DNA from 2 places in the Gloeocapsopsis sp. IPPAS B-1203 genome. Region 1 is predicted to be linked to the other one. Evidence: riboswitches for the same ligand, from Rfam matches in the RefSeq annotation. Region 1 holds a riboswitch; the other holds the start of a gene.
The links. Region 1 has a riboswitch for cobalamin ahead of CSQ79_RS06355 (sirohydrochlorin chelatase). Riboswitches for the same ligand answer to the same signal wherever they lie in the genome.
Positions count from the first base shown of each region.

Region 2: another riboswitch for cobalamin. It lies ahead of CSQ79_RS09525 (DUF1636 family protein); the one in region 1 lies ahead of CSQ79_RS06355 (sirohydrochlorin chelatase).

Region 1 covers NZ_PEIG01000003.1:45,162-56,918, reverse strand. The annotation lists gene CSQ79_RS06365 (sensor histidine kinase) at 1-473, opposite strand, end outside; gene CSQ79_RS06360 (Spy/CpxP family protein refolding chaperone) at 774-1,241, shown strand; cobalamin riboswitch at 1,296-1,466, shown strand; gene CSQ79_RS06355 (sirohydrochlorin chelatase) at 1,508-2,506, shown strand; gene sipA (regulatory protein SipA) at 2,585-2,893, shown strand; gene CSQ79_RS06345 (peroxiredoxin) at 2,930-3,481, shown strand; gene CSQ79_RS06340 (nucleotidyltransferase family protein) at 3,650-4,000, shown strand; gene CSQ79_RS06335 (HepT-like ribonuclease domain-containing protein) at 3,987-4,328, shown strand; gene CSQ79_RS06330 (hypothetical protein) at 4,492-5,001, shown strand; gene CSQ79_RS06325 (hypothetical protein) at 5,211-5,630, opposite strand; gene CSQ79_RS06320 (PadR family transcriptional regulator) at 6,064-6,660, shown strand; gene CSQ79_RS06315 (DUF5996 family protein) at 6,756-7,685, shown strand; gene CSQ79_RS06310 (response regulator transcription factor) at 7,896-8,606, shown strand; gene CSQ79_RS06305 (sensor histidine kinase) at 8,612-9,724, shown strand; gene CSQ79_RS06300 (hypothetical protein) at 9,940-10,626, opposite strand; gene tkt (transketolase) at 11,663-11,757, opposite strand, start outside.
Region 2 covers NZ_PEIG01000004.1:306,667-318,423, reverse strand. The annotation lists gene CSQ79_RS09540 (pentapeptide repeat-containing protein) at 1-405, opposite strand, end outside; gene CSQ79_RS09535 (ABC transporter ATP-binding protein) at 635-2,377, shown strand; gene crtD (C-3',4' desaturase CrtD) at 2,459-3,964, opposite strand; cobalamin riboswitch at 4,114-4,254, shown strand; gene CSQ79_RS09525 (DUF1636 family protein) at 4,708-5,106, shown strand; gene CSQ79_RS09520 (hypothetical protein) at 5,139-5,576, shown strand; gene CSQ79_RS09515 (class I SAM-dependent methyltransferase) at 5,595-6,452, shown strand; gene CSQ79_RS09505 (SPL family radical SAM protein) at 6,697-7,611, shown strand; gene CSQ79_RS09500 (photosystem II assembly protein) at 7,595-9,154, shown strand; gene CSQ79_RS09495 (FmdB family zinc ribbon protein) at 9,156-9,422, opposite strand; gene fmdA (formamidase) at 9,474-10,649, opposite strand; gene CSQ79_RS09485 (PAS domain S-box protein) at 11,135-11,757, shown strand, end outside.

The sequences.
Region 1 (11,757 bases):
AATCCAAACGAAAGTGCAAAACTTAACAATGTAAATCGCAATCGTTCTTGCAACATGGGAACAGCAGGAACATGTTGAAATCGATGACTCAATGTCAAAATAAACAAAGTAAAAGATAAAGTTGTGACGACAATACGACCTGGTAGTTGAAAAATAAGACAACTACGAATGACAAGAATAATATAAAGAAACGAAAATAGTCGAATGCCTCTTCCAACAAAAACTCCAGCGAAAAGAATCAAGAAAATTTCTAGTGCCGTATAAAGTATTTTAGAGATGAGTTTATCTCTGGGCATTCGTAAACCCAGCAACCCAAAAAACACTAAACTAATAATCGTTAAAGTTGGCAAAGCATGAAATCGGCGAAAGTGAGTTGATAAAGCTTCTGTAATAGCAACCGCTAGTAAAAGTAGCCACTCTAGTAGTAGTAAAAACCGGAAAGGATGTGTGTGAATATGAATTGGACGATTCATCTCATCTAAATTTTTTGCTAAATATTGAGTAGGTGAGTGTAATTATTGCTCACACATTTTAGGCTTGTTAATACTTAATGCTTAATTATTGTTCCACTGACCTATAACAGCCCTAAGTTACATTTATTTTCACTTACTTATTACCTATTACCCATGATTGTCCTCAGTACAGTGAATTTATTGACGCTCAGCATCAGCAATACATGACTTTAGTCATACTTCAATTCGTGACTTTTTCCTCATGCTACTCAAGAAGGCAAGTTTATAGGATAGAAACATCAAACATGAGGAAAACAATTAATGTCGCCATCAAAGAAAGTAAAATTTATGTCGCTGTTCGCTGGAGCAGTAGCACTTTCTACTGTCTTCGCACCTTTATCAATTAATGCACAACCTGCTGCACCTCAAGTAGGACAACGTGCAGGCGCTGGCAAAGGTATGGGCAAAATGGCAGGTATTGAACTTAGTGCGGAACAACAAGCTCAAATGGAACAAATCCGCAATGAAACGCGCACTCAAATCGAAGGAGTGCTTAGCCCCGAACAACGTCAACAATGGCAAGCTGCTACACAAAACGGGCAACGACGACGTGGTGCAATGGCTGCTTTAAATTTATCCGCAGCGCAAAGAACTCAAATTCGCCAGATTATGCAATCTTCAAAAGAGCGCGCAACAGCAGTTCTTACCCCCGAACAACGCCAACAAATTGAGCAAAGAATGCAGCAATGGCGTCAACAGCGTCAGCAACGCAACCAAACAAGCAATTAGCTAATCGCCACCAACAACCCCTCCGGTAGTATTTTTGAACTGGGAAGAATCAGCTAAGATAACAAGGCACAAGTGATCTGTCACGGTATAGGGAAACTTCGGTGTAAATCCGAGGCTGTGCCGCAGCTGTAAAAGAAGTTGTGAGTCATGGGGTATGAATCTAGATATCAACTCAAAACTCAAAACTCTCTAAAGCCAGAATGCCTAACTGTGACTCGCTCACACTATATTCCTGCGTTGCACAGGAACGGAGCACTAAAACAAGGATGCCTACCATCAATACAGTAAATTCCACTCTACTGAAGAACCCAGTTAGTACAATCGAGTTACCTCCTTTACCTTTACGTCGTCCTTTGCTGATGATTGGTCACGGTACCAGAGATGCAGCAGGGCGACAAAGTGTCTTAGACTTTGCTGCTGCTTATCAAGCTTTAGATTCATCCCGACCTGTTGTCCCTTGTTTTTTGGAACTGACAGGTCCAACGATTCAAGAAGGTGTCGATCAGTGTGTCGCCCAAGGTTATACTGAACTTTCTGCCCTGCCAATTTTGTTATTTGCAGCGCGACATAATAAATTCGATGTGACGAACGAACTTGACCGCGCGCGTCAACGTCATCCTCAAGTTAAATTTTACTACGGGCGACATTTTGGTATCACACCAGGAATTATTGATTTATGGCGATCGCGTCTTGCTGAAGTAGACGATCCACCCGTGCGCGCTGATACTGTTTTGCTATTTGTTGGTCGCGGTTCGAGCGATCCGGATGCCAATGGCGATGTTTATAAACTAGCACGTATGCTTTGGGAAGGTAGCGGTTATCAAACTGTAGAAACCTGCTTTATTGGTATTACCCATCCTCGCCTCGAAGAAGGCTTTCGCCGTGCGCGACTTTATCACCCCAAACGAATTATTGTACTTCCTTACTTTCTCTTCACTGGCATATTAGTCAATAAAATCTTTGATGTCGCTGCCCAGCAACAAGCACAGTATCCAGATATCGCTGTCACCTGTTTACCAGAAATGGGGCTACATCCGCAGTTGTTTTCCATTCTCCGCGATCGCGAAATTGAAACTCAACTCGGTAATGTGCAAATGAACTGTGAAATGTGTAAGTTTCGGCTAGCTGCTGTGAGTAATCACGATCGCGCACACAGCCACGATCACCACCATCATCACCATCATAGTCACGACCACTCGCACCCTACAGTAGATCCTTACGCCGATCTCGAACAATATCACCAAAAAATTTGGCAAGTTCCTTAAGAGAGATCAGTAATTGGCTATCAGCAGCAAAAATAAATATATTCTGTCATGCTGATAGCTAGTAGCTGAAGCCCAGTTATGTCTAAAGAATTTGCCATTGGAGAAATTGTGCGTGTCGTCGCACTACCACCTTACTTAAAAACATCTGATCCCATGCCGATGTTGCGCCCACCAGACATTATTCAAATTGGTGAAGAAGGAATTGTCATGGATCGGCGTCCAGGTGGGTATTGGAGCATTCGCTTTACACGCGGAACTTTTCTGATAGACAGTCAATACATTGATGCAGTGAGTAGTTTAAATGAGCCACCATCTGCTAGCCATCTAGAGCCAACAACAATGAGTCAAATTGACACAACACAAAGCGACGAAGATGGTAGTACTTAATGTAAACTTATGTTAAGTTAATTTGTCATTTGCATCATGCTGTCTCGTCGCTATTTTCTGCAGACAATTGTCTGCTTATGTCTTGCTATTACTACTTTTTGTGCCTCGCCTAGCTTTGCAATTGGCGGTAAACTTCCCTCCCTCGATCAACCTGCACCAGAATTTACTTTACCCACTAACACAGGAAACGGAGAAATTGCACTTACTGATCTACGCGGTAAGTGGGTGGTACTGTACTTTTATCCCAAAGACTTTACAGCAGGTTGTACGTTAGAGGCGCGACGTTTTCAGCAAGACTTACCAAAATATATAGCTCAAAATGCTCAAATCATTGGTGTGAGCGCTGATTCTGTTGATTCCCATGCTGAATTTTGTGACACAGAAGGTTTAAAATTTCCCTTACTTGCAGATACAACAGGCGAAGTCAGTAAAGTATATGGCTCTTGGCTAGGTAATCTCTCGGTACGACATAGTTTCATCATTGATCCGAAGGGAATTTTACGAGCTACCTTTGTTAAGGTAAATCCTGTCATTCACAGTACAGAAGTACTTAGCCGTCTCACCGAATTACAGGCAACTGTATCTTAAGGAATAAGGCTCAAACACCTCCACTTTTGATCGAGGTTGGAGCAAAACTTGATATGGGTAATCGGACAAGTGCTTTCACAGTAGGATTTCAAGGATGAATTGCTGAGTTGTTGATCAGCTCTAAACTAAAATTGAAGAAAGATAAAAATCACTCGCTGCATAATTCTGATGAAACAAACTGATGTGGCAGGATTTAAGCCATTTGTCCCAACTGCGATCGCACTACCAGAAGCCGCGATCGCTCAATTCTGTCAACGCTGGAAGGTGGAAGAGTTTTATTTATTCGGCTCGGTGCTACGGAATGATTTTCGTCCCGATAGCGATATCGATGTGATGGTGCAGTTTGCGCCAGATGCTCATTGGGGACTGTTGGAATTAGTTCGCATGAAGCGAGAGCTGGAAGAAATGTTTGGGCGTAAAGTAGACATTCTGACCAAAAAATCAATTGAACAGAGTAAAAATTGGATTCGCCGCAAGGAAATTTTAGGGACAGCGAGGTTGTTCTATGTCCAGGGATAGTGCGTCGGTACTGGACATATTTCTTGCAGGACAACGCGCCTTAACCTTTGCTCAAGGTTTGGACAGATCTGAACTTGAAACAGATGTGATGCGGCATTCTGCGATTTTGTATCAAATTGAAATCATGGGTGAGGCAACAAAACGATTGTCTATTGTTTTTCGCAACCAACACCCTGAGGTTCCTTGGAAGGATATTGCAGGAATGAGAGACATTATTATTCATCGCTACGATCAAATTGATTTTGACATGGTCTGGCAAGTCATTCAAAACAATATTCCTGAATTGCTGGCAATGATTGCGCCATTGTTACCTGAAGAACCAATGTAGCGATCGCACAATGAGCAAAACTTACCGATCTCGATCGCTTTCTCACACAGATGCTCAAAGCAGCTTTTTAATTTATTTTTGCAGGTTTCCATACGTACCTTATTGTCATCTCTATGTACAATATCTCTAAATTGCTACAATACTTGCTCCTCGGAGACTGTATATGGAATGGGAACCAGATCCCCTTACCGCAAAAAAGGCATATACTCAATTTCAACTTCAGCAGTCTAAGCCTCTAGTTAGATGGCGAAATACAGAAGCGTTACTACGCCGCAATACATTAGCAATTCTCATGCCTATTGTGCCGTTGTCGGTAGAATATCGTTTACGGCGAGCATCAAAACTTGCAGAAGAATCATTATTGGAGTTGGCAGAAATTGATCTTGATACGATTAGTGATACTGAATTGCAATCAGCCCGTATTCTAATTGGCTTGAGCTTTGTCGGGTTTGGAGCACTATTTACTGCCTTTTTACTACTTTACGTATCTACATTGCATCCCGAACTTAACTCGACTGCACAAATACGACGCTATTGGTATCAATACATCTGGTTTGTGTGTCTCGGTGTGGCAGGATTATTTGTATTGGGAAGAGAAGCTATGCGATCGCATTGCCTCAATGTTACGTCATCACAAAAGGCTCCTTGGGACGATCAATCAAGCTGGAATTAAGCAAAAAAAAATGCCCTACCATTGTGTTATGGCAAAGCATTTAGTGGTGTGAGGAGCAGACTTTATGTCTACTTATAGATAAGCATATTAAATGCATATGGCAGTACAGTGGCAGTAAGATTGCAATACTGTGACATTTTTATGTGTTGTCATGGTTCATCAATACGCATTTGTCGCAGTGCGATCGCGATCGCACTGCGAAGGTTGATTTAAGCTTCAACATCGGATGCTAGGAGTTTTGACACTTCTGCGTGTGCTAATACCGCAGCAGGTTCTTGCTGGAGAGCATGATAGTATTTCCGCTCAAATGCATTACCTACTTCTGATGGCATCAGCAGTTCGCGAACATCAGCCATCAAATCCTGAAGATCGTCTTGCAATATTGGTTCATCTGCCGAAAGCATTTCATCAATATAGACAATTAGCTCAGAAATACGATGTAGCCAGGCAAATTGTTCGTGCTCAATGACAAGTTGTAGTAGCTCTCCACTTGATACTCGCCCGCGTCTTTGTTCGTAGCTAATACGTTCTGCTTGCAGCAAACAGGCGTGGAGGTGTAGCAATTTGTTGCGTAAATTGCGCAGATATTGATGTTGCCGTATTCTTTGGATAAGTTGATTAGAAGTCAATGGAATCCATCCTCCCAGTACGATAGTCTTCAATAACTTGAGATATTCTTGTTACGAGGCACCATAGCGGATGACAAGCTCGTTAATTGGTGTACTACCAAGTAATTAACTTATTTCACGTATTGTGTTATTGGCGGTTGCTACTTTTTTCCCATTTTGTGCAAAGATTAATAGCCTATCTCACACACACTTCTCGCCTATTCTAAATAAGCCTTCCCTTTTTAGTACATGAGTGGAGTATCTTATGCGACCGTTACAAATTATTCCATCTTTGCAATAGTCCACAATTCCTCAATAAGAGAACACCGCAGTGATTACATTTCTCTTCATTAAATTTAGCTGTTTATATGATTAATCATATATTAAAATAGTTGTATATAAGAGGGTGACAACACTACTACTAAATAAGCCGTGAGATACGGAAAACCGCCTGATGTCGCTAGCGTATGCAATTTTAGGTTTTCTCCAAAAAGAAGGGATGACCGGCTACGATCTCAAAAATAACTGCTTCGATCAAACCATTGCTCATTTGTGGCCTGCAGATCAAGCGCAAATCTACAAGACCCTTGACAAGTTAGTAGAACACGGTTGGACTACCTGTACCGTTGAGATGCAACGCGATCGCCCACATCGTAAAGTTTACAGCATCACAGAGACAGGAAAAGCAGCACTTTTACAGTGGCTGCAATGTCATCAGCCCTTGCCAACAATTCGCGAACCTTTGCTTGTTCAGTTATTTTTTGCGGCTGAATTATCGAATGCAGAAATTCTCTATCTACTAAAACAAGAATTCATGGCTCATCGAAAAAAGCTTGCCGATTGTGACAAAATTACATTATCATCACCGCTTGATGCTACAGATGTCAGTCGCGAGCAAGTTATGCAACGGTTAGTAGTAGATCTGGTTAAGCAAAAAGAACAGACTTACCTTGACTGGCTGTGTAATGCCATTGATGTTGTTAGTCATCTGCAAGAACAACGCGATTGTAAGCAGCACAGCATGAGAGGCGATCGCATTGAAGAAAACTAGCACAATACTAATACAAGACTTATATTTGGGTCATTAGTTCAATTGATTTGATTTAAAAGCAGATTCTGTTTACTCTTCAACCAAAGGTTTTTATCATGGCTGATTTGCTGCATGACAAGCATGTAAACACTCCTTGGTCAACCTTACCTGTTGCAGCTTGGCAAGATACGTATGCAACACTACATCTGTGGACTCAAATTATCGGCAAAATTCGGCTAGCGTTAGCTCCCAAACTCAATCATTGGTGGCATTCTACTTTGTACGTAACTCCACGCGGACTAACAACTGGTTGCATTCCAGATAACACGCGCACCTTTGCAATGAGCTTCGATTTTTTAGAGCACAACTTAGACATTGAAATAAGTGACGGTATTACTCAAACAATTGCCCTTGCTCCGCGTTCGGTAGCAGACTTTTATCAAGAAGTGATGGAGAAACTTCGTGCCAGTGGCATTGAAGTAAGTATTTGGACAATGCCCCAAGAAGTGGCAGATCCTATTCCATTTGAGAGCGATCGCCAACACGCAGCTTACGATCCGCAGGCTGCACAAAAGTTCTGGCAAATTCTTGTGCAAGCTAACCGCATAATGACAACATTTCGCTCGCGCTTTATTGGTAAATCAAGCCCCGTACACTTTTTTTGGGGTAGTTTCGACCTCGCAGTGACTCGCTTTTCTGGGCGTGTGGCTCCAGAACATCCTGGTGGAATTCCCAATATGGCAGACTGGGTGACACGCGAGGCATATTCACACGAAGTCAGTAGCTGTGGTTTTTGGTTTGGTGGTGGGGCAGTAGCAGAACCAATTTTCTACTCCTACGCTTATCCCGAACCTGAAGGTTTTCACGATTACCTCGTTCAACCACAAGAGGCATTCTACAGCAAAGATATGCGTGAATTCATTTTGCCCTATGAAGCAGTACAGCACGCGGACGAGCCTGATGCAATGATTCTTGCATTTTTTCAAAGTACATACGAGGCGGCTGCAAATCTAGCTAATTGGGATCGCGCAGCGCTGGAGCGGTAGTAATCTGTTCTACTTTAAGGTTGATATATGTAGGCAGCAGGGGAGAATACAGAATCTAGGGTAATCAATAAATGACAAATTACGAAGTAGTATAAGTTCTGATTAAAAGCTAATACCAAATTCGGCACTGTAGATCTTGAGGCACAAAGATTAAGCTGGAAGAATAAACCCAAAATAACAATCAAGTGATGTCGCTTACCCTTGGTGGAGATGGATATATTAATTGTTGAGGATGAAGCCGAAATTGCCGGATTGATTCAACTTGCACTCGAAAAAGAAGGATTTTCTTGTCAAAGCTGTCGTGATGGTTTAGCTGCCTTGCGCTTATTTCAAGAACTACAACCTGATTTAATTATCCTTGACCTGATGCTCCCTGGCTTAGATGGACTGGAAGTCTGTGCCAGAATTCGGCAAAAACCTGGTACTAAAGATCCTTACATCCTCATGCTCACAGCAAGAGGCGAAGAAATTGATCGTGTCATTGGTCTATCTACTGGTGCAGACGATTATCTTACCAAGCCTTTTAGCCCTAGAGAGTTAGTTGCGCGAGTACGAGCATTGTTACGGCGGAGTCTACGCCAAGGCGGACAACATCAAATTCATCGAACTCAGCATTTTATAGTAGATGTAGAACAACGCTCTGCCAGTCGTCAAATCAGCAGCGATCGCACTGAAGATTTAGATCTGACAACCTTGGAATTTAACTTACTTAGCACCTTTGTGAGTAATCCTGGTCGTGTCTGGAATCGCACGCAGTTGATTGACAAACTTTGGGGAAGTGATTTTTTTGGTGATGAGCGCGTTGTTGATACTCACGTTGCCCGATTGCGAAAAAAAATTGAACCCGATCCTGCTAATCCTACTTTTATTAAAACTGTTGTTGGTGTCGGCTACAAGTTTGAAGACGCAACAACACCTTGAAGCTTATGACGAAAGTAGATTTACGTAAGCGAAATTTGCCATTAGCATCTCGTCTGTTCCTTTCACACTTATTGGTGGTGATGGTAGCAGTCATGAGTCTTGTCATTATTGGTAAAGTGTCTTCTCCCCGCTATTTCGTTGTCCGTCTTGAAGAACTCGAAGGCACTGGATTTCGTTTGCGCTTTGCCCGTACTGAACTACTTCATGGATTCGAGAGTGCTTGGTTTCGCGGTACAGTGTGGTCTGTTGTTGTGAGTACTACAGCAGCCGGAGGACTCAGTTACTGGGTATCCAAACGCATCATGCAGCGGCTAACGGAGATGGAACAAATTACTCAAAAATTTGCTGCTGGACAACTAGATGCACGACTACCTGCAAGCGATATTCCAGAGTTACAGCGCCTTGGTGTTAGCTTTAACCGCATGGCAGCTAGCTTGGAAGACGTAGAACAAAGGCGACGCGAACTGATTAGCGATCTTACGCACGAATTACGAACTCCATTAACCGTTGTTCGCGGCTACCTAGAAGAACTAGCGGATGGCGGAGTCGAACCGTCAACTGAAATTTATACACGTCTTGCTAGAGAAACTCGACGTCTAGAGCGCTTGGTTAATGACTTACAAGAACTCTCGAAAGCTGAAGCTGGTTACTTACCAATCAATCTACAACCAGTCAATCTTTCCCCGTTATTGCAAGCGCTGATAGAAAAGTTTTCAGATCAGATTTTAGAAGATGGTCCAGTTTTGCAACTCAAATGTCCATCGCAATTACCACCTGTGCTTGCAGATATTGATCGCGTGGAGCAAGTTCTCGTTAATTTGTTAGGTAATGCAATTCGTTACACAACTCAAGGTGCAATTACTATTCGTACTTCGACTCAATCGCGTAAATTGTGGATTGCCGTGAGTGATACTGGTATTGGTATCGCACAAGCAGACTTGCCTCACGTATTTGAACGCTTTTGGCGTGCGGATCGATCGCGCGATCGCCATTCTGGTGGTACTGGAATTGGGCTAGCAATTTCGCGTCGTTTAATCGAACTACAAGATGGTCAAATTTTTGTTGAGAGTCAACTCGGCAAGGGTAGTACATTTTACTTCTTTCTACCCTTAGCTTGACGAAAGATTATGAGACGGATACTTACATCAAGTTCGCTTGATAAGTGTTAATTTCTGAATCTATACAAGACCTGTTAGCAGATGTATGCACCCATAGTTACACAATTAAGACTTGCTGCATCTGCACCTGATGCTCCAAAAATAGTAACGCCAAGCAAGTCATTTAGGCAACATACTCCTTCGCAGCCTACTTTAAGTGATACCTCAATCAAAAATCAATAAGTAATTAAGGCATAAGTTCCTTGAGACCTTGACTGCGTTTGTACCTTGACTTTTGCCTCTTTTACCCATTTTTCCAATGTTTCCATTTCACCAGGACGATGAGCATCATCGAGTAAGATCGTATTTTCGTTGGAGATGTATTGCTTCATTACAGGTAACAGTCCGTAACGACCTCCAGGCGTTTTTCCAGGAGGACCATCACAAATGATTAACTGGAATTGCTGAGGCAAAATGTTCAAAGGTGGGTCGTACCAAAAAAAATCACCGTAGTCTCGTAAGGGAGATAAGCAGACATTGACTGCTGGTATTCGGTGTTTTTGCAATACATCAAGAACGTGCGATCGCCAACTTGGTAGATGTTCCAGCGAGAAAACCTCAACTCCACGACGACCAGCAAGTAAGCCCAAAATAATTGTTGTTAATCCGCTACCACACTCTAAAATTGGACCAGATGTCTGAACTGCTTGTTTGGCGACTTCTTCAAGATAGTCTAAGTTAGCTACAAATCCGTAATTCCCCCAACTGAGGTGCAAGTTCTTCAACATTTTTCGTGTAGGAATTTGTCCTACAGGTAGTTGAGCAATTTGTCTTACTGTGCGATAAAACAAATACTTTAACCAAGCTGCTTTGATTGTCTTTTTGTATCGCGGAGGAGATAAGCGGATAAGTAGTTGAATCATTTGAATTTCCCGTGTGTAAGTGTGGACAATTAACTCATAAATCTACTAAAAAACTCATTGTAATATCAGTATCAGAGCCACAGTATTACACTGTTGTGAGTTACTGAGAAGAGCCTTAGATTAACAAGACAGTTTATACCAAAAACCATTTTTTTCATAACAAAATTATTTACTGATATAATTGTGGTTAATCTAAGACGAATCAATTGAGTAATAAAGTCACTACAATTGGCACTTAAACTATCACTTAAAGTTTTTTTTGTAAGTATTTAAAACTACATTTATTATCAAAATAGCTATTGTATACTAAATACCAAAAAGTTGGTTTTGAATACATGAAATTAAAGTATCAAGTCAGCTCAATAAAATAGGAGGTAGAGAGCTAATTCACTTTAAGATTGCTACAGGGGGAAACTCGCAAAAAAGCAGGCGGTTCCCGTCACGTTCACGAAGTTTCCAAGACAATGGCTAACACGGAAACGCGGAGATTGATTTGTAGCTAGCATTGAGGAAATTGGTATTAAGCGATAACTTTTCAGTACCCTTTGATAAAAGTGCTAGGCAAATGATTCTTCTTGTATTCTTTTCTCCTGTGCTTTGATTACCTATTTATAATCAGCTTTGAAGCGAAATGCTGTGATTTCTATCCTTTTAGCAGCTTTATAGAAGAACAGTAGACCTCCCGCATGAATCACAGGTACCCTAAGTTAAAAGTGACACACTCAATAGTGGCAGTTTTATCAGTAAGATGATTTCTGTAGAGTATGTTTATTTAGCTACAAATATATTTGTGCTTGCATTTATGTAGGGTAGAACTCTTGCAAAAGTCGAAAAATTATGAATGTCATTATGTAATGTAACGTAGAATCTCGCGAGATGTTTCGCAAGGCTCAACATGACAGTTTAAGTACTTTTGCAAGAAGTCTGATGTTTAGGATACAAAGTCGTGTTTTCATAATCAATAAAATAGGGGCTCTTGTAAGAACCCCTAATCTGGTGGCTATAAACTTTTAGTGTCTTGAGAACAATCTATAGATTATTCCCCTAAAACTGCTTTTGCCTTCGATACCACATTATCGACTGTGAAGCCAAATTTCTCCATACAGACTCCGCCTGGAGCCGAAGAGCCGT
Region 2 (11,757 bases), on a different contig from region 1:
ATTAACTTTATGCATAAATGCATCGCTCAGATTCGCACCTGTAAAATTAGCGTTGCGAAAATCTCGCCCTGAGAGATCTCTTTCTTTCAAGTTGGCTCGTTTAAAATCTGCACCCCAATATCGAGTCTCACTTGATTGTGGGCGAGGAGGGCGATATGACGGTGATGGTGAGGCGTTTGGTGGAGTTGCTTTGGGTTTTTGTTGTAAATAGGCTCGCAGGCGATCGCGTGCTGTATTGATTTCTTTGAGGAACTCGTTTGCTTTTTGTTGCAGTCGCGGATTATCTTTAGGAATCCGATCCGGATGCCAAATAAATGCCAAATCTTTATAAGCTTGGTTAATTTCTTCGAGTGTTGCTCCTGGTTCTAGTCCTAGAACTCTGTAGTATTGCTCGTTGGCACTCATCTGCGTTCTTTACCCTGCATGGTTACTATTAAACAGTTAAAAGCCCTGATTTGATCTCAGGGAAAAACTCAGAAAAATTGTCCTGAGTTTGCTAGCCCCTCAACGCCAGTTTGACGCCACTTGCTACAACGGAGGACACCTCCGCACGAAAAAAGCGGCTCCTCCTCATCTCTAGTACACCAAAGCGTTCGCATTTAATTATAAATAAAGATGTAGTACACAATATTTTATGCAATCTCTTAACCGCGTTCTAGGAAGTCTCAAATCTTACTGGCTGATTGCTACTGGAGCATTAGTTAGCTTGTTACTACTAACAGCTGCGAATGCGATTACTCCACAATTATTCCGCTGGGGTATTGATGACGGTATTGCCCGCTTTGACTATCAAGTGATTTTTAAAGTTGCTGGCGCAATGGTTTTAGTGGCGATCGGTCGAGGTTTGTTTAATTTTGGACAGACTTTTTTGGCAGAAAAGGTGTCTCAAGGCGTCGCCTACGACTTACGCAACAGAATTTTTAGAAAGATTCAAAATCTCAGTTTTAGTTATCACGATCAAGCACAAACTTCGCAGTTATTAACGCGCATCACGAGTGATGTTGAACAAATTCGCACGTTTGTCGGGACAAGCTTAATTCAGGTCGTTGGTGCTATTGTAACTTTAGTGACCATCGCAACAATTCTCATTTTAATGAATTGGCAACTAGCGTTGATTACCTTGGGCTTAGTTCCAATCGCTGCACTGATCCTGGCACAGTTTCTCAGAAAAAATCAAAAGCTGTTTGGTCAAGTGCAAGAACGACTGGGAGACCTTAACGCAATCTTACAAGAAAATATCTTCGGTGTTCGTGTTGTCAAAGCCTTTGTCCGCGAACCTGTAGAAATGACACGCTACACACAGTTAAACAACGAATTGATCAAAGTAAGTATGCGGACGATCGCAGCAATTCGCAATGCGTTTCCGTGGATCTTTCTACTCAGTAACCTGATTACAGTTGTTGTTGTTGGTGTCGGTGGCATTCAAGTCATTGGCGGTACATTCTCGATTGGGGAATTAGTCGCGTTTAACTCCTACCTATTATTTATTCTCCAACCTATTTTACTAATTGGTTTTGCTGCTCCAGCGATCGCCCAAGCTGCTGCTTCTGCTGAACGAGTTTATGAAGTTGTCGATGCAGAAATTGAAATTCGCGATCGCCCTGGTGCTGTACCGTTTGAAAAATGCGGCGGTCGTATTACCTTTGAAAATGTCCATTTCCGCTATCCTGGGGCGACGACAGAAGCTCTTAAAGGCATTTCTTTTGAAACCAAACCTCAAGAATTAATTGCCATCCTTGGCATGACTGGTTCGGGTAAAAGTACGATCATGAATTTGATTCCTCGCTTCTATGATGTCACCGCAGGTGCAGTCAGAATTGATGGACGTGACGTCCGCGATTTTTCTTTAGAAAGCTTGCGATCGCACATCGGCATTGTCTTTCAAGAAACAACACTCTTTTCTGGTACGCTCCGCGATAATATTGCCTATGCTGCACCTGATGCTCCTCTAGAAAAAGTCATCAATGTTGCTAAAACTGCCCAAATTCACGACTTTATTGCTAGTTTACCCGACGGTTACGACACAATTGTCGGCGAACGAGGTGTGGGGCTATCAGGAGGACAAAAACAAAGAATTGCGATCGCGCGCACTCTTTTAACTAATTACCGGATTTTAATTCTCGATGACAGTACCTCCGCAGTTGATGCGAAAACTGCTGCTGATATTCAAGATGCTTTAGATGACTTAATGCGAGGCAAGACTTGCACGTCGTTTGTCATTGCCCAAAGAATCAGCACGATCCGCAACGCAGACCGCATTTTACTTATGGATAAAGGCCACTTAGTCGCCCAGGGAACTCATGAAGAGTTGATGCGTAACAGTAACCTTTACGGCTCAATTCTAGAATCGCAAATGAAGCAACCGACAGCAGCCTAATAAGGAGCGAGGAGTGAGGGGCGTTAGCGCAGCGGGACGAAGTCCGGAGCGAGTGAAAGAGTATCTAGTGACTAGTGTTGTTCAAAAGCTCTCAATTTGCCTAACGACTGTTAATGCCGAGTAACTGACACCTGCAGTTCCCTCCCCTGGATGTGTTGAATCACCAACTAACCACAAATGCTTGATGGGAGTTCGATTTGCAAAGCCAAAAGGACCAAAAGTTGGTATTCGTTGACCAATACCACCAACGATACCTTGATCTCTTGCTGTATATCGGGCAAAGGTGCGCGGTGTTGCGGCTTCTACATGAATAATCGTTTCTGGTGTTAAATGAAAGAATTGACCAAGTTTAGTAATTGCCTCTTGGGTATACTTTGCTTTCATTGCCTCATAATCATGACAACGCCACCAAGGTAACGGCTCGACAAACGAAGAAGCGATAATTGTTCTTTTACCTACTGGGGCGCGACCATCACCTAGACGACTGACAGACACAAACAGTGAATTATTATCTCCAATCAGACCATCAGCATCATACATAAATTGTAGATGTGGAGGACACTCAGTAGGAATTGCACTCTCTTCTACACCCAAGTAAATGACAAATGCACCTGATGCTTGTGGTAATTTATCTACTCGTTTTTTGTAACCATTTGGAGCATTCTCACCCAATAACTGTACTAAGTTTTGGACAGTGGCGTTAGCAACTACACAATCAGTTGGTTCTAGCCAAGATTCACCTTTTTGATCGCTAATAATAACACCTGTTGCTTTGTTATTTTGTACTTGAATATGTTCTACAGTATGACGCATCAGGAGTTTGCCACCATCTCTTTCTAAGGCAGTTACTAAGCGATCGCTCAACACCTGCATACTACCTTCCAAATGATACAAACCCTGTGGTAGCTGCGAGACACTCAACGCAGTCGCGGCATAAAGTAACGCGGTTTCTTCTGCATCTACCTGAGAATAAAGCTTTAATTGCAAGTCTAAAAATGTTCTTAATCGTTGATCGTTTCCTAGTCCATATGCCCGCAACGCATCGCCTACTGTCATCAAGGTAAATGGCAAAGTCACTAAAGTTCCAGGACGTACCGCCGTTGTCAGTTGCCACAAATCCCAAAGGTTGCGCGGTGGTAGAACAGGATCGCGTCCTTGAAATGCCCAGCTTGCTTTGAATAAAGTTGCAATTAATTGCCAAAACGGTTCGCTACCAGGAAATTGTCGTTGACGTTCTGTTTGCCACTTTTGGGCGTCGCGCCACACATTAATTGGTTGTGTTTCACCAGGAAGATACACCGCGCACGCTGGATCGCAAGGAGTTGCGCGTGGTGGATCAATTTCTAATTCAGAAAAGATGCGCTGATGAATGCCTCCAGGTTCGAGTCCTGCTACTTGTGTTGCGCCCACATCAAAGGTAAATCCTTTGCGCTTGAATGTAGAAGCACAACCCCCTGGAACTAATGCCTGATCGACAACTAACACTTGATAGCCTCGATGTGCTAATAATGCACCTGCGGTAAGTCCACCAATTCCTGCACCAATGACAACGATGCGATTGCTACTGCCTTTCTGACGGCTTGGCATAAGTTAAGCAAAAGTAGTAACTTACATTATTCTAATATTAAGTTATGTTAATAAGCTTAGTTTTTCGCTCATAAAGTTCGCTGCAGACTAGAATGCATTATTTCTTAGTGAGATTGCCCAAACTGTGAACTATAAATCATGCTATTATGAGGAAATCAATCATTCGGTTCTGATGGGGGTCAGCCATCAGAGGTAACGGGGAAAGCTCGGTGTAAATCCGGCATTGTCCCGCAGCTGTGATGAGATTTATGTCTCAAAGTCAGAATGCCCGCCGAAAAAAACTCTATCTATCTGCGAGGTACAGATAATTTTTAGCATAAGAATTTATCCAGTCTGCTTGAGAATATATTATCAAGAAGCTACAAATTACCGACCAAAACGTAACATAGAGGCTGGTAAAAGGTAATTGGTAATGGGAAATTCAGGAAGGACAAAGAATATCGATTTACCCTGTCATTCAGTTCCCCCGTCTCCCAACAAAACGGAACGTGTGATAAATAGTTATACCCACCTACTTAATTAATTGCCAGTGTCGAATCATTCAATTGAACTAAAGTGACTGAATCAAAGTGCGGATCTTGAATGCACAGCACTATTTTAATAGTGGGGTTTAGCTGAAACGCGTATTTTTCTAATGCAGCCGGAATTTCTGCTGGCTTGCGATCGCATCAAACAGTCGCAGCACAACTACGATAAGTTGCCATGTCTGCGCTTCAGACTTCATTCTATATATTTCAAAATTAATGAACAAACATACTTTATTTATCTGCACGACCTGTGCCAGCGTGTGGCAAAATGGCAATCGCATTGGTGAGAGTGGGGGACAACAATTATTACAACAACTTCAGGAATTAGCACAAACTTGGGAGTTGCAGCATAAATTTTCCATTCAAGCCGTAGAATGTATGAGTGCTTGCAATCGTGCTTGTGTTATTGCCTTTGCTGGGGAAGGAAAGTTAACTTATCTTTTTGGAGATTTACCAAAAGAGGGCAGTGCGCCAGCGATCCTCGAATGTGCAACTCAATACTACACTAAATCTGATGGTTCTCTGCCTTGGTCGGAACGACCAGAACCCTTAAAAAAGAGTATCTTAGCAAAGATTCCACCCCTAAATATTGCTGCTAGTTCTAATAAAAATTAACAAACGATTATCACTCTACAGTGAGGAAGCGAGTGCGATTATCTGATAGTGTCTGGCAAGGAAATTTTGGCTACTGGCAAAATAACTTTATTCATAATAATTTGCTAGTAATAGGCTATACAGCATGGCAAGGGTTTCAGTCATTTGGGCGAGGAGTTGTCATTTGTGATGTGGATACCTCTGTTACTTATACAATGACAAATCTTGATACAACTCCCTTCGCACTTCAATATATGCCTTCTAATCTGATTGAGTTTTACTTGCGATCGCAATCTACTAGCTCATCAATAATCTCTGCCATTCTTCCCGCAGTTGCAACATACAATCCTGATCAAGACATTATTTTAATGCTAAAAGCTCATCCTCAAATTGAAGTCAATTTCTTACATCAGCTCAAGATTACTCCACTCAACTGTTACGAACAAGTGTGCAAACGATGGGAAGAATTTCAGCCAAGCCTAATCACCTAAAACTTACTTTATGCCTGAATGACTAAGCCAAAAGCAACTAATATTCCTAAACCAACTCGCTACCAAAATGCAGCGATAGACTATTACATAGGACTCACAAATTCCTCCTATCTTCATTATGGGTATTGGGAACCACTCCCTGAAAAAGGCGAGGAATTGACTCTAACTCGCTTGCGTGCAGCGCAGGAAGCCTATGCAGCGAAGTTAATCAGTTTTATCCCAGAAGGTATAAAAACTGTGCTTGACGTAGGTTGTGGTATCGGTGGTAATGCCGCGTATTTGTGCGATCGCGGTTTTATTGTCGAGGGGTTAGCACCAGATGCACTTCAACAAGAAAGGTTTATCAAAAACACTAACAATCAAGTACCTTTCTATTTAACAAGATTTGAAGATTTTCACACCTCACACTTCTACGATCTAGTTCTGTTCAGTGAAAGTAGCCAATATATCGCCGTTGAAGATTTAGCTCAAGGTGCGGTTCGTTTATTAAGTAATGGTGGCTACCTGTTGCTTGCAGATATGATGCGTTCTAATGCGGAATATCGAGAGGGCATTTTTTCTAATTGTCATGTCGCTAGCGAACTTCACGCGGCTTTGATCCAAGCTGGCTTTAAGTTAATCAAGTCTGAGGACATCTCAACTCAAGTTGCGCCAACAATTGATTTATGTGTTGATAACTTCCGTACTTTTGGACTGACTACTGTTAAATACATTGCTGATGTAGTGGCGATCGCACTTCCACCGTTACATTCACTGGGGCGTTGGGCATTTAATCGTTGGCTAGAAAAGCCGATTGTTGAAGGGTTAGCAGCACGCACCATTTTCGATAACCATCTGTGTTATGACATCCAACTCTGGCAGTTATCGAGTCCTTAGGTTGACCAAAATGATCGTACAGACGAATATCAAGATTAAAAACGGAGAAAATACGATCTCATTTTAATGACCAATCATCCAGGGACGCCCGTGGTAATAATTGTGATTCTGCGAATGTGAATCGCGCTGCTTAACTTTTGGTTCTGCACTTTGTTCAATTCGACGACTCAAAGTTGGAGGTATAAAATTAAACTAGCAAACAGCAAAAAACTGTTGCTGCAACGGTATCTAATTTAAAATAAATATGACTAAGCCTCAGTATGAAAAATATTGCGAAAGTACCCCCACCATTTTAGTCAAAGAAACATTCGGTAACGCCAATATTTACTCACAAAATACTCAGTCTCTACTAACAAAAGCAACTGGATTTATCGCAGCTTACGATTTTACACTGAATCCATATCGAGGTTGTCAGTATGGATGTAGCTATTGTTATGCAGTAGCATTTAGTCCTAATCCAAAAATGCGTCAAGATTGGGGTAACTGGGTCATTATTAAGCAAAATGCTGTAGAAGTTTTAGAAAAAGAATTGAATCGCTGGTGTCAAAAAAATCCAGGAAAATTCCCTAAAATTTACATGAGTAGCGTTACTGATCCTTACCAACCGATAGAGTCTAAAAAGCAACTGACTCGCCGACTACTAGAGGTTATGCTAGAGTATCGCCCAATTTTAGTTATTCAAACTCGTAGTCCAATCATTACTAGAGATATTGATATTTTACAGCGATTCAAGCACTTACGAATTAATATGAGTATTCCTACTGGTAGTGAAGTAGTCAGAAAAGATTTTGAACCGCGATCGCCTAGTATTAAAGCTCGTTTTAATGCTTTAACAAAAATTAAAAAAAATATTGATCCCTTAAAAGGTTACGTCCCCAAAATTTCGATTACTGTTACACCACTACTTCCTACTTTACCAGCTGACGTCACAAATTTTATCAATCAACTTCAAATAGGCGATCGCATTGTCATTCAAGAATTTCATTCTAGTCAAAATCGCCTACTTGTAGCAACAACTCGTCAGGAAGCTTTGACAATTAAGCAAAAATACGCTTGGTGGTATGAAAATGAGAAAGTAAATTATTTAGTATTCAAAGATAAATTAACTTCTCTCAAAGATATAGAGATTATTGAAGGTAAGGATGGCTTCACTTATTAGTAAAATAATCGTAGCATGGTGGCAACGATTTCGATTCCATAAAGCTCTAGGCAAAGGAGATACTGGTTTAGCAAAGAAAATACTAAACAAAACCCAAAAAGCAGAGAATAGATATTCTCCTCTTCAAAAAACCTTTAAAGAAAAATTAGAGTTAGAAGAACGTTTAGTAGTATCTGAAAGCGAAGTTTTAAGTTTACGACAACAATTAATAGAAGCTAGGCAAAATCAAGAAATTGTAACTATTATTCATAAACAGGAATACCATGATTTATTAGAACAAGTATCTACTAGTGAAAGAACAATTAAAAATTTACAACATCAACTAAATCACCGAGAGAAAAAAATCAGTTTAGTAGAACTGCAAATTCAATCAGATGAATATTTAATTAAAGATTTAGAGCAACAAATAGATCAAAAAGAAGCAGCATTGAATCTAAGTTACGAGCAAATCGTTATTCAAGAGCAGTTACTCAAAGAATTACAACAACAGCAGTCAACTTATAATACCTGCTTACTTAAACCAAAGTTAGAATTGATAGCACACATATCAAACGTACTAAAAATAACTGATTTAGATCAATATAAATTGCATTGTACTGGAATAGATCAGATTGTTTTTGATGAGTTTGAATCTAGTTTAACTAATTATTTGGTAGAAGAGTTCAAAAAAATACCTGAACTCCATTTAACTACCGCAATAAACAAAGCACGTACAGATATTAGTGAAGTACGGAACAGAAGAGATCCGCAATATAATTTAGAATTAACTCCTCATGTTTATTTTCTACAGTATTTTTTAGATAATGTATACTGTACATACATTGCTTGGTTCTTAATTTATAAATCTGGATTATTATCAAGTCAGCTAACTGTATTAGATATTGCTGCTGGACCTAGTACAGTTGCTTATGGGTTAGCTTTATTTTTGCAGAGTAGTAAAAACTTTTTACAAACATCACAAGTACCCTTTTGCTACTATTCTTTAGAAAAGCAATCTAGTCTACAGCAGCATGGAAGGCAATTTTGGCAACAATATGTAGAACAACATCTAGATACTAATACTTATTTTAGGTTTGATACTAGTGATATTTTGAGCTATGAAAAGCTAAATAAATTACCACAAAATTTCTTTAATTTTATAGTAATTTGCCACTGTTTCTTTAACGAAAAAGTGCAAAGATATAAAGCTCTAAAAGCGTACAAAAAGATAATATCAACAAGTTTAGCATCTGAAGGTTATATTTTATTAATTGTACAAGGAACTAAACTATATAGAGCATATGACACTTATCATTGCGAAGATATTAGTAAAGAGCAACAGGTTATAAAACTATTTTTAGATGAACTACAATTGACTCTAGAGTGGTACAAATACATTACTTCGACTGGAAAAAGAGGATATACAGAGAATTTCTCTGAATTTGCTAGAGAGAATTTACCTAACCAAAAGTTTATGCAACCTCTCCATAACCAATATTTAAAAATTCCATATTTTAAAAATTATGCAGTTGATGACTATGTAATTTTAGCCAAAAAAGTGTAAATTAATGACCAATCATCCAAGGACGCCCGTTGTGATGGTTGTGACTATGGGAGTGTGAGTGTGAATGACGCTGCTGAACTTTTGGTTCTGCACTTTGGTCAATTCGGCGACTTAAAGCTGAAGGTGTCAGAATCAAACCAGCTACCGAGTAAATTCTTGTGGCTAATGTATCACAACTCGGACACAGCATCGGTTCGCTAGCTTGTGCCATATTACGCCAGGTTTCAAAAGATCCACAGGTATCACAACGAAACTCGTATAAAGGCATAAATACTTCTCTTTTGCTAATCGCTAACAGCTAATTGCCAATCGCTAACAGTTATGATGGCAAAACATTTCTCTCAAAAATTGCAGTAGGAATGGCGATCGTACAACAAGCATTAGGAATATCTACAATTCCGCTAATTCTTCCTTCAACAGGCGCAGAACCTAACAGTAGATAAATTTGTTCGCCTGTGTAGCCAAATTTCTTAAAATACTCGATCGCATTTAAACAAGCACGACGATAGGCAACATGGGCATCAAGATAATACTGTTCGCCAGAAAATTCATCAACAGAAATCCCTTCAAATACTAGATACTCAGAATACCTTGGTTCAACTGGACCTGGTTTGAATATAGGATTTGTGAGTCCATATTTGGCAACACCACCTTTGATTAAATCGACATGAAGATCGAGATACCCTGCCATTTCAATTGCACCACAGAAGGTAATTTCTCCGTCTCCTTGCGAAAAGTGAATATCTCCCATTGAGAGTTTTGCACCCTCGACGTATACAGGGAAATAAATCCGCGAACCTTTTGATAAATTCTTGATATCGCAGTTACCGCCATGTTCGCGGGGCGGTACAGTTCTTGCGGCTTCTTGAGCGACGCGATCGTATTCTGCGCCTGTGAGGGAACCTAAAATTGCATTTTTCGGATTGGGTAGATTTGCTAACGGTGGAACTCGATTAGGATTTGTTGCCACTAAATCAGCTTCGCGTTTATTCCACTGTGCCAGTAATTCTGCTGAAGGGGCGCATCCGATTAAACCAGGATGAGGAATTCCTGCAAATTTGACATCGGGGATGTGGCGCGATCGCGTATAAATTCCTTGAATATCCCAAATTGCTTTTTGGGCGGTAGGAAAGTGTTCTGTTAAGAAACCACCGCCATTTTCTCTAGCGAAGATTCCTGTAAAACCCCATTCATAATCAGGTAATGTTCCCACATCAAGCAAGTCAACGACGAGGATATCTCCAGGTTCCGCACCATTTACCCAAATAGGTCCACTCAAAACGTGAACCATACTTAAATCAACATCACGCACATCATTGGGGCTATCGTTGTTACTAATCTGTCCATCTGTCCAATCTTTACATTCGATGCGAAATACCGCTCCTGGATTAACAGACACAATGGCAGGAATGTCAGGATGCCAGCGATTATGACCTACTAAGTCTTGTTCAGTAAATGGTTTATTTAGGTCAACTTTGAAGAGAACTTCTGGCATAGCATCCTCCACCACATACCGATGAAAACGTGATGGAGATAATCCTGCAGCAATTGACACTTGTAAACCGTAGCGTTAGTTACCAAATATGAATCCTGCTTCCCACAGACTAAATAGGGCTAGAGAAACAAAGCCTACCTACGCACACTGCATAAGTATATTTAGTGATTAGACCACGGAGGTGGTCTTAGTTTAATTAGCTGCGACTTCAGTCGCCAAGCGATCCAACAGTCCAATCAAATTTTGAATTTGGGTGTGAGAAATGATTTTTTTTAGGGAACTATAAATCTAAGTTCTTGTTTTTGCATGCCAACTGTGGTGCTGACTTGTTTAAATTCAACTATATCTGCTGGCTTTGCAGTACCCATGCATTGCTACGTTCGATGCTGTCATTCAATCTTGCAGATTGAGAATCGATACTCAAACTTCTTTCATTTATTTCGATGTGACAAAAGAATGAGTTTGACGATCGCGAGTAAAGGTTCATGAAAGCACCACTACCTAATAACGAAGCCCAAAGAATTGAAGCACTTCTACAGTACAAAATTCTTGACACGCCTAATGAAGCTGCTTTTGATGAACTTACCCGTTTAGCTGCATATATTTGTGGAACTCCGATCGCCTTAGTCAGCCTAGTTGATACTAATCGGCAGTGGTTCAAGTCCAAGGTTGGGATAGAGGCGCTAGAAACACCACGAGACATTGCTTTTTGTGCTCATGCAATTTTAGAACCTGATGTGATGATCGTACCGGATGCGCTAGCCGATGAACGGTTTGCAACAAATCCATTTGTCACATCAGAACCTCCTGTCCGGTTTTATGCTGGTGTACCATTAGTTAATCCTGAAGGTTATGCCTTAGGAACACTCTGCGTAGTCGATCAAGTACCACGAAATCTTAGCCCTGAACAAATAGAAGCACTTAGACTTCTCGGTCGCCAAGTGATCAAGCAACTTGAATTACGACGTAACTTAGCTAATTTACTACTGGTTCATACACAAAAAACTCGTTCGCAGAAAACGCGTCAGCAATTTGTTAAAAAGGTTGCTGGAGGATTTGGCTTAGCCTCACTAATTCTAGTTTTAATTGGTACAGTTTCATACCAAAG